One region of the Lactiplantibacillus brownii genome, then DNA from elsewhere that is predicted to be linked to it. Evidence: predicted binding sites of a transcription regulator. Region 1 holds the regulator's gene; the other holds the start of a gene.
What was found. Region 1 encodes Rex, which represses fermentation and respiration genes when NADH is low (regulators of the CRP and FNR family bind a similar motif). Its sites were predicted from a motif close to TTGTGAANTANTTCACAA; they were not measured.

Region 1 (5,471 bases):
TCGCCGACTTTGACACTTGGGGCTACTTTAGACCCGTTATCTAAAACACGGCCATCGGAAACGGCAACAACTTTACCGCTTTGTGGCTTTTCCTTAGCGTTATTGGCAATAACGATTCCGCCAACTGTTTGTTCTTCTTCTGCTTGTTGTTGCAAAATGACACGATCACCTAATGGTTTTAACACGTGAATCCCTCCATTTGTTCTTTTTTAGCACTCCTAAAGTTCAAGTGCTAATCACAAAATCAACTATAACATTTTCATTTGAGAATGCAAGTTATTCGTCAATAATTAGTCAAAGAATGTCAAATCGACTATAATGGGACTACTTAAGTCAAGTTTGACTCGAAATCTACACCGTAAGGACGTGAAAGAAATGGCCAATCGCCGCCAATCTCTCAGTATTTTAGTTTGTTATTTTATCGTTTATGCGTTGCCCACTTTATTAGTCACGGGCTTCCCACACTTGGGTTCAGAAGTTTACCTTATCCAAACTTTAGATTACTTAATCGGTGCCATAATCATCGGTTGGTTGGCTTGGCACCATGCCCAGCCCAACACCATTGAGCAACAGCCTAGCACTTGGTTATCGACCATTCTCTGGGGCTTAGCTGGTACCTTTATCGTGATTGTCGGCCAAAATGCCATCTTAAACTTGACTCGTTTGTTAGGTCAATCAACTGCATCTGAAAACACCAGTACTTTACTCGCAGTTGGGCAAAAGTACCCCTTCTTTTTCTTGGCTGTGCTTGTTGGGGCCCCAATTATGGAAGAAATCGTTTTTCGGAAAGTTATTTTTGGCTTTTTCACGCCGGTCACTGGAAGCATTGGTGCCGCGGTTATTTCCAGTCTACTGTTCAGTTTCGCCCACGCGGACGGTCATCTCATCCTCTACGCCTTTGTTGGCCTGTTCTTCTGTTGGCTCTACCGCCACACCGGTCGCATTCAGACTTCAATGATTGCACATGTTTTGATGAACGGCGCGGTTGTCATACCGATACTTTTCAATTAAATCAGCTTAAAATAAAGACGCAGCCAGCTTTTGCTAGTTGCGTCTTTTTAAACTTCATTCGTTACTTTTCAGCTTTAGATTTATCGCCAAGTTGTTCACCATAATGTTCAATAAAGTAAATTAAAGTTTGTAACTCATTGGTTAAATCAACATTTTGAACCCGGACCGTTTCTGGCACTGAAATGCGCAAAGGCGTAAAGTTCATGATTCCCTTCACATTTGCTGAAACTAATTCATCCGTCACCGCTTGGACAACCGAGGTTGGCACCGTTAAGATGGCAATCTCAATCTGTTGTTCGATTAATTGTTTCTTAAGTTCAGACATTGGATAAACTGGCACGCCGCTTTGTACGGTGTTCGCAATCGACTCATTAACATCGAAAGCAGCCGAAATCCGGACATTACTGTTCTTGTGAAAATTAAAATTGAGCAAAGCATGTCCTAAATTACCGACCCCAATCAAAGCCACATTCGTTAACGTATCTTGATTCAAGATCTTCTTGAAAAAGGTTAGCAACTTTTCAACATCATAACCATAACCACGTTTGCCAAGTGCGCCAAAATAGGAAAAATCCCGTCGAATCGTGGCTGAATCAACTTTAACCGCCTCAGACAGTTCTGTTGATGAGACGCGCTTTTTATCTGCGTCTAATAAAATATTTAAATACCGGTAGTAAATCGGTAACCGTTTCGCCGTTGCCCGGGGAATTTTTGTTTCTGCCATTGGACGACCCTCCTTATTAAAAGTTTGTGAATTTGCTGACACTATTCTAGCATACCCCGACACTTTGTGAAATAATATTTACTTATTATTCCGTTTCATTAGGGCTAATCGTGGCAATATGCTACAATTATTTGACGAATCAACCCTGAAAGGAGCTTAAAAACGTGATTTTACTACAAGTGCAACAAGTCATGCGGCGTTTTGGCGCTGATGTCTTGTTCGATAACGTACAAATGGACATTCAAGACCACGCCCGCGTGGCATTAGTTGGTCGCAACGGGGCTGGCAAGTCCACCCTTTTAAAAATGATTGCTGGTGAAACCGTCCCAGATGAAGGCCAAATTTCAATGCGCAAGGGGTTAACAATTGGGTATTTAGCCCAAGATCAAGGCTTAGATAGCGCGCATACGATTTGGGAAGAAATGAGCAGTGTCTTTGCTGGCTTACATAAATTAGAAGCACAGATGCACCAACTGGAAGATCAACTCAGTGACCCCGCAGTGATTGCCGATCAACCGACCTATGAGCAAACTTTGAAAACTTATGATCAAGTTCAAACAGATTTTCAGCAACAAAATGGTTATGGTTATCAGGCAGAAATCCGAGGCGTGCTACATGGCTTCCAATTTGATGCCGATGTTTATGATAAATCAGTGACCGAATTATCAGGTGGTCAAAAGACCCAGCTAGCCTTGGCGAAGCTGTTGCTCGAAAAACGAGATTTGTTGATCTTAGATGAACCAACCAATCACTTGGATGTTGAGACGTTAACCTGGTTGGAAAGCTATTTGCAATCCTATACCGGTGCGCTACTAATCGTGAGTCATGACCGTTACTTTTTAGATCGCGTCGTTAATGAAGTGTACGATTTGTCGCATCATGAAATGGTGCATTACACCGGTAATTACGATCAATATATCCAAACGAAAGCCGCTCGGATTCAAGCTGAATGGAAACACTACGAAAAACAACAGGCCGAAATCAGTAAATTAGAAGATTTTGTCAATCGCAATATTGTCCGGGCTTCGACCACCAAACGAGCGCAGTCACGACGAAAACAGCTCGCTAAAATGGATCGGTTGGAACGACCAGATAGTGACGAAAAGACTGCCCACTTTGGCTTTCACGCGGCTAAACAAAGTGGCAACATTGTGTTAACCGTCAAAGATGCTGCCGTTGGTTATCAAGGTCAGATTCTGTCTGAACCGGATAATTTAAACATCAAGAAACATGAAGCTATCGCGATTGTTGGCCCAAACGGCATCGGTAAATCTACCCTGTTAAAAAGTATCCTGGGGCAGATTCCATTTATTAAAGGCGCAGCCGTATTCGGGACAAATGTGGTCACTGGTTACTACGATCAGGAACAGAAGAACTTACATGATCGTAAAACTGTCTTGAGTGAACTCTGGGACGAACATCCCACGACACCTGAAAAAGACATTCGCACGATCTTAGGGAGTTTTCTCTTTACGGGTGAAGATGTCGATAAACCAATTAACGCCCTTTCTGGTGGTGAACGTGCCCGCTTACTTTTAACTAAGTTAGCCATGCAAAATGACAATTTTCTAATTTTAGATGAACCGACGAACCATTTGGACATCGATAGCCGCGAAGTTTTGGAAGTTGCTTTAAATGACTTTGATGGGACCTTATTGTTTGTTTCTCATGACCGTTATTTCATTAATCAAGTCGCCACCAGCGTCGTAGAAGTCTCACCAACTGGGACTGAATTGTTCTTAGGCGATTATGATTACTACATCGACAAGAAACAAGAACAAGCCGAATTAGCCGAGGCAGCGGCAAGCGCGGCCGCCGCTAGTGAAAGTGCTGCCACAACTGAACAAGCCACTGCCGCACCCGACCCACGTTCAAAGGGACAGCAGAACTATCAAGCTAGCAAGCAACAGCAACGTGACAAACGCAAACTTGAACGTTCAGTGGCCGCACTAGAAGAAAAAATGAGTACGCTGGAAACGCAAGCAACAACCATTCAAGAACAGATGTCACAACCAGAAGTTTTCGCAGATGCCGGTAAATTGCAGGATCTTCAAAAGCAATTAGAGGCCGTCAATGCTGAACATGAACAAGCAGAAAACGACTGGACCGAACAAGCAGAACAATTAGAAAATCTCGGTTAACAAAAACGCCGGCCTGATCATAATCAGGGCCGACGTTTTTTATTAGTTTTAATGAACCATGTTAGGCATCCAATCGAATTCCAAGCTAGGGTCAGCGTTCAAAGTAGCATCCCCAAATTGATGATGCTGATACTGAACATAACCCGCAGCACCAATCATGGCACCGTTATCACCACATAACTTCAACGGTGCTAATAAGAGCTCCGTTGCCGGAAACTTCGTCGGCAATTCGGTTTGTAGACGCTCGCGTAAACCATGATTAGCAGCGACACCCCCAGCGAGTACCAGTTGTTTAACCGGATACTGTGCCAAGACCCGCATCGTTTTAGCGGTTAACACGTCAACCACACTGGCCTGAAAACTCGCTGCTAAGTCATTTTTATCTAAGGTTTCACCAATCTGATCGGCATGATGCACTGTGTTAATGAAGGCACTTTTCAACCCGCTAAAGCTAAAATCATAATTATCTTCATCAATCATGGCACGTGGAAAGTTAAAGGTATCCTGACCTTGGTGCGCCATTTCATCGATTACTTTGCCGGCTGGATAAGGTACCCCTAGCACACGGCCAATCTTATCATAAGCTTCACCAGCTGCGTCATCACGCGTTTCACCGATAATTTCGAATTGACCATCGGCTTGCATGTAAACTAACTCCGTATGACCACCTGAAACGAGCAATGCCATCAATGGAAATTCAAACGGCTTCACAAAACGGGCCGCATAGATATGTCCCGCCATATGGTCCACCGGGATCAATGGCAAATGATGGGCATACGCAACGGTCTTAGCCGCGTTAACCCCCACCAACAACGCTCCCACTAATCCGGGACCATATGTGACTGCCACCGCGTCCAAGTCATCATAAGTAACGTTGGCTTCTTTCAAGGCATCTTCAATACAAATCGTAATTTGTTCAATATGATGACGACTTGCCACTTCTGGCACGACCCCACCGAAACGTTTGTGACTATTAATTTGTGTTGCAATGACATTCGATAAAATTGTTTGTCCGTCTGCGACGACGGCGACACTCGTTTCATCACAACTAGATTCGAACGCTAAGATTAAATTCTGTTTCTCCACGAGCTACCATCCTTCATTCAATAATTTTACGCATAATTATGGCATCTTCACGCGGGTGCTGATAATAATTCTGCCGCACGGAAATTTTTTCAAAACCACATTGTTCATATAAACCTCGTGCAGCGACATTACTAGTCCGCACTTCTAAAAACAATTTATCCGCAGCCGTCAATTGGGCGAAAACTGTTTCAAGCATCTGCCGAGCATAACCGTGACGTTGATAATCAGGGTGTACCGCAACATTAGTGACTTCAGTCTCATCAAGCACCGTCGTCAAACTAATAAACCCGATTGGCCGTTGCCGAAGCACCAATAACTGGTACCGTGATTGCGGCAAAGCAAGGTCAGCCGCAAAGGTTGCTAAGCGCCATGGCGCGCCACCTGGATATGCCGCGGCGGCGAGATCATAACACGCTTGAGCAACCCATTCAGTTGACCATGCCGGACTAGCAACCAATTCAGGCTTAAGCATTGGGGGCCACTACTGGCAAGTGGTAAGTCATATCAAT
Region 2 (5,471 bases), 330 kb from region 1:
TTGGCTAGGCCGAGCTTGGCGCCGGGGGCGAAGGCGAACGGGAAAGGAATCATCCGTTCCAGAATGCCAATGATTACCCCTTGGGCAACGAGTAGGGCAATATAAATATTGCGATGCGTTTTATTAGATTGTTCATACGAATTATTCACTAGTTTTTACTCCGTAACCAGCCCATTACCGCCGGATTGAACTTTCCCGGTACTGGACTTGATTTCAACCAAAAGTTTGTGTGGTAAACAAACGATGGTTTGGCCGGGTTTGTGAATCCAACCCCGGCGGACGCAAACTTGGTCCGTACAATTAGCTTTAGTAATAGCGACCCGTTTCGGTTCAAAGGTGACACGGTTGTAATGGCCACCTGCATCGCGGTAAGTATAATGTTGTGTTTTGGTGAGCGTCGTCAAATTGACCCGTTTCAAAACTTTACCATCATGTGACACGACCGCGGTCAAGCTGTGACGTTTCTTCTGCGCTGTTTTCTTAGCCACTTGAGCTTCACGAATTGCCTGTTGCCGCTGTTGATATGAGAACACGGCCAGCGGTGCAAAGGATAAGATCAGTAAGCCGACAATGAGGACAATGTCGAATGGCCGGATCATATCGCCGTAGCGCTTGAGCACGTGCCATGTTGAACGTAATCGTTGCATTGCCGGGCCTCCTTTTAGATTGAATAAAAAATGGTTCAAGGTAAAAGCTACCCTTGAACCATCGGGAAACTATTTAATTAATTATAACGCATCTAGCGGGTTTTGACAGCATCGTAATGTGAGCTGACGTTGCCATACCACCAATGACCGAGGTGTTTTTGCATCCACGGAACAACCCAGAAGTCCAAACCAAATGTCCGGCCGGAACCGTTCATCAAGGCGAGGGCCGCAAAGACCATCCAGAGGTTGACCCAGTAGAACATCCCTGATAGGCAGAAGACCACAACCAAACCAATGGTGATGGCGTTTGCTAACCAAGTGAAGAGGCCAAAGAAGATACATAATGCCACGGCGATTTCCACACAAGTCATCAACTTCTGGAAGAAGAAGGCCATTTGCATGTTTGGAATGAAGACCTTGGTTACGGATTCGAACCAAGCAGGCATCTTGTCAAAGACAAGCAATGGATCTTTACCATACATGTATGACAAACTGAAAATCCCTTTAGCAGCCTTAGTGGTTGATTCACTGGCACCACTGGTTGCGGAAACTTGTAACCAAGAGAAGGAAGTCAATCGAAGTTTGTCAACAAACCATGATTCTTTCCCTTGTACCTTGGTCCAGCAATCCCAAAGCCACATGGCACCATAGAAGAAGCGTAACGGCACACTCCACAAGACGTTACCCATCCGTGACGTCCAACCGCGGAAGACATTCCGACGATTACGTGTCCGGAAGAATTCATGCATGAAGTACTGGAATAAATAATAGCCAGAGAAAATCTGAACATAATAGAGCCAGTTGATCGCATGTTTTAATAAGACCGCGATGAAACCGGAAACGTTCCAGTTATCAAGCACTTGTGCAACGGCATACTTAGAACCAATCGAGTCAACTGAGGCTTGATAGGCACCATGGAATGGCTTAACTTTCGTATCCGTATGGTCCACGTTTTTGATAATACCTTGAACCGCTGTGGCAGCTGTTTCTTCAGCACCTTGAACGATTTGTGGTACTGGCCGTGGTTGACCAGGTTCTTGATAGCTAGTGGAATCCCCAGCTAAGAAGATGTTTTTGGCATCTTTAGCTTGCATAAATTCGTTAGCGACCAAACGGCCACCACGAGGCGCAGTTTCGATACCAAAGTTCTTAACGACACTGTTGGCACGAACCCCAGCCGTCCAGATTAAGGTATAGGTTGGAATTGGTTCCTTGTCTTTCAAGGTGACATGATCTTCAAAGACTTCAGTGATCATGGAGTTGGTTAAAATATCTACCCCATGTTTGGTCATATATTTAGCCGCTTTACCGGCTTGCGTCCGATTTAACATGTTGATAATCGTTGGCGCTGCTTCAACCAATTGAATGGTGATTTCGCTAGGATCAAGCTTGTTGTCCTTAGCTAAAATGTCACGATATTCAATTAATTCACCAACTAATTCGGAACCCGTAAAGCCAGAACCACAGACGGTGAAAGTCAGCATTGCTTTACGTTTAGCTGGATCAAGTTCAGCCGCCCCGCGACGGATGATGTCTGCCAAATGAGCCCGTAAACTCATTGCTTGTTCAAATGACCACAATTCGTAGCCATGTTCTTTAACGCCCGGTGTCCCGAAGTCGTTAGATTCGCCACCTAAACTAATTAACAGTTGATCATATTGATAACTGCCGTGTTCAGTCGTGACGGTTTGTTGATCCTTGTCGATTCCCGTAACCGTGTCGGTAACGAGGCGGACGTTTTTGCGACGAGAGAATAACCGTTGCAAATCATATTGAATATGCTCTGGTTCAACTCGTTCAGTCGCAACTTCATGTAATTCGGTCATATACGTGAAGTATGAATGCCGGTCAATCAGCGTGATTTCGACGTCAGCATTCTTTTTGAAATGCTTAGCCAATTTCTTCGTCGCATAAACTCCGGCAAAACCCGCGCCGACAACGACAATATTTTTCTTTGCCATTGCGTAACAACTCCCTTGAATAAATAATGTAAAAAAATAATAATTCCACTTACAATTATATAAGTAATGTAAACGTTTGTCTATGAATTATTGATTAGAATGCATAATAAATCACATTATACCAAACTGGAATTTTTGCGTTATAATAAATGAATAGTTAAGCGTAACCAACGTTAGTACCATAGCATTTATTACTAATATTTTTATAATTACGATTGACTAACTTGAGAATTAACGTTAAGATTAATGTGAATTTTCATACAAAAAGGTTAGGAGTGGGAAATTATGAAGTTTAAGTCAGTTATTACAGGTGCGTCAGTTGTTGCCATTTCAGCATTAGCTTTGGCAGGTTGTGGGAGCAGCTCATCAAGTTCTAGTTCGTCATCATCAAAGAAGAGTTCATCATCATCTTCTTCAGCAAAAACGACCAAGGTCGCTAAAATGACCGCTGGGAGTAAAATGAAGGCGGGAACTTATAAACTCGCTGAACAAAATTATTCACATGGTTATAAGACAACGTTTAGTATTACCGTTAACAATAAAGGTAAGATTACGAAGTCAAATTATGACCAAATCAACAAGAAGGGCAAGTCCAAGGTCGATGATGCTTCATATAACAAGCAAATGAAGAAGATCTCAAAGACTAACCCTAAGACTTACGAACCTAAGTTGAACAAAGCCTTAGAAGGTGCGGCTGCTACTGGTAACGTTGGCAAGATCGACGTTGTTTCCGGTGCTACTGAATCATCAAAGAGCTTCCAAAACTATGCACAACAATTGATTCAAGCTGCCCAAGCCGGCAACACTAGCACTATCAAGATTAACAATGGCGCTAAGATGAAAGACGGCACCTACACCTTGAACGAAAAGAACTATTCACATGGTTACAAGGTAACGTTTGCTATGACAGTTAAGGACAACAAGATCACTGAATCTAAGTATGACCAAGTGAACAAAGATGGTAAGTCCAAGACTAACGATGCTTCATACAACAAGCAAATGAAGAAGATTGCTAAGACTGATCCAAAGACTTATACCCCAGCTTTGAACAAGTCATTGGTTAAGAATAGTGACCCAACTAAAGTTGACGTTGTTACGGGTGCCACTGAATCATCCAATACCTTCGTATTGTATGCTGAACAACTACAAAATGCTGCTCAAAATGGCGACACAAAGACAATCACGGTTGACAACATGGTCTTCTCTGACTAGCACTTATTACATTTAATTATTTTTTGAGGCCTGAGGCGTATCTGTCTCGGGTCTTTTATTTTCGGTTCTGACCGATAAAAGTGGCAGTCATGGTTGAGAAACTTTGTTATAATTACGATTGAAAATATTTAAGGGGAAGTCACGTTATGAAACTGAGAAAATGGATTCAGTTAGGATTAGTGCTGTCATTAATTGTGCCACTAGCAGCCTGCAGTCAAAATAAGGCAAAGAAGCAAGCGAGCAACCGGCCCAAACCGACCAAAGTGATTCAAACGCCGATTGAGGACACCCAATTTATGATGGGGACCGTGGTGACGTTACGGGTCTACAATAAAGGTAAGGATAAAGTGGTCGATGGGGCTTTCAAGCTTCTGAAAAAAGAAGCCAAGGAAGTCACGACTAATGCCAAAGAGTCGGAAATCGACAAGGTCAACGATGCGGCTGGCAAACATCCGGTCGTTGTTAGCAAGGACGTTTATCCGATTTTGAAGAAAGCTTATTACTATAGTAAGAATTCGGATGAATCGTTTGATATGGCGATTGGGTCGATCACGCAACTCTGGCGGATCGGTTTCTCGGATGCGCGGGTGCCAAGCCAAGCTGAGATTGCGTCGAACGTTAAGTTAGTTGACTATACAAAAGTCAAATTAAATGATAAAAAGCACTCGGTTTATTTAGCCCAAAAAGGCATGAAACTAGATCTTGGTGGGATTGCTAAAGGTTACATGACAGATCAAGTTCGCAATTACTTTTTGGATCATGGGGTTTCAACGGCCATTATTGACTTGGGTGGGAACATCTTTGTTATGGGTGATAGCCCTAAAGGAACCAAATCTGGTAATTGGACGGTTGGGATTCAAGATCCAAAACAGTCACGTGGGACCTCGATTGGCTCACTGCCGGCTAAGAATATGTCGATCGTGACTTCTGGGATCTATGAACGTTTTCTCAGAAAGAATGGTAAAGTTTATAGTCATTTAATGGACCCGAAGACCGGGGCACCTTTCCAGAATAATCTGATGGGTGTGTCGATCATCTCGAAGAAATCAACCGATGGTGATGGCTTATCCACGGCGACCTTTGACAAAGGGTTAAAGGGCGGCATGAAATATATCAACGGTAAGGCTGACCAAGGTGTCGGGGCGATCTTTATTACCAAAGATAAAAAAGTTTATGTTTCCAATAATTTAAAAAAGAAGTTCTCACTCTTTAGTGATACTGGCTACAAGTATGGTCCCGCCAGTGATTTGAAATAGTCAAAAACCAATCCTGTCGGTGAATGTGATATGATTAGAACCATAAAATGATGGAAATGAGGGACGACGGTGAGTCAGATTATTGACGTTGCACATTTAAATTATCGTTACCCGCAACAGTCGGCGGATGACTTAACGTTAAAAGATATATCGTTTTCAGTCGCGGATGGCGAATGGGTCGCTATTGTCGGCCATAACGGTTCCGGTAAATCGACATTAGCTAAAAACTTAAATGGGTTACTTGCCCCCGTTTCCGGTACCGTGACGGTCGATGGCCAAGTCCTATCAGAAACGACCGTTTGGGACATTCGGAAGAAAATTGGGATGGTCTTTCAAAATCCTGACAACCAATTTGTGGGCGCAACGGTCGAAGATGACGTGGCGTTCAGCTTAGA

Region 2: pplA (extracellular electron transfer flavoprotein PplA) is a predicted target of Rex. The motif match lies at 2,855-2,872, and genes of this name have one in related genera.

The regions. Positions count from the first base shown of each region.
Region 1 is NZ_JAVCWF010000001.1:654,276-659,746, reverse strand. Features, by position in the region: gene groES (co-chaperone GroES) at 1-185, opposite strand, end outside; gene RA086_RS02725 (CPBP family intramembrane glutamic endopeptidase) at 376-1,011, shown strand; gene RA086_RS02720 (redox-sensing transcriptional repressor Rex) at 1,073-1,735, opposite strand; gene RA086_RS02715 (ABC-F family ATP-binding cassette domain-containing protein) at 1,900-3,876, shown strand; gene tsaD (tRNA (adenosine(37)-N6)-threonylcarbamoyltransferase complex transferase subunit TsaD) at 3,925-4,962, opposite strand; gene rimI (ribosomal protein S18-alanine N-acetyltransferase) at 4,976-5,434, opposite strand; gene rimI (ribosomal protein S18-alanine N-acetyltransferase) at 5,427-5,471, opposite strand, start outside.
Region 2 is NZ_JAVCWF010000001.1:988,393-993,863, forward strand. Features, by position in the region: gene RA086_RS04340 (Gx transporter family protein) at 1-149, opposite strand, end outside; gene RA086_RS04345 (NusG domain II-containing protein) at 156-647, opposite strand; gene RA086_RS04350 (NAD(P)/FAD-dependent oxidoreductase) at 740-2,608, opposite strand; gene pplA (extracellular electron transfer flavoprotein PplA) at 2,894-3,820, shown strand; gene RA086_RS04360 (FAD:protein FMN transferase) at 3,967-5,076, shown strand; gene RA086_RS04365 (energy-coupling factor ABC transporter ATP-binding protein) at 5,146-5,471, shown strand, end outside.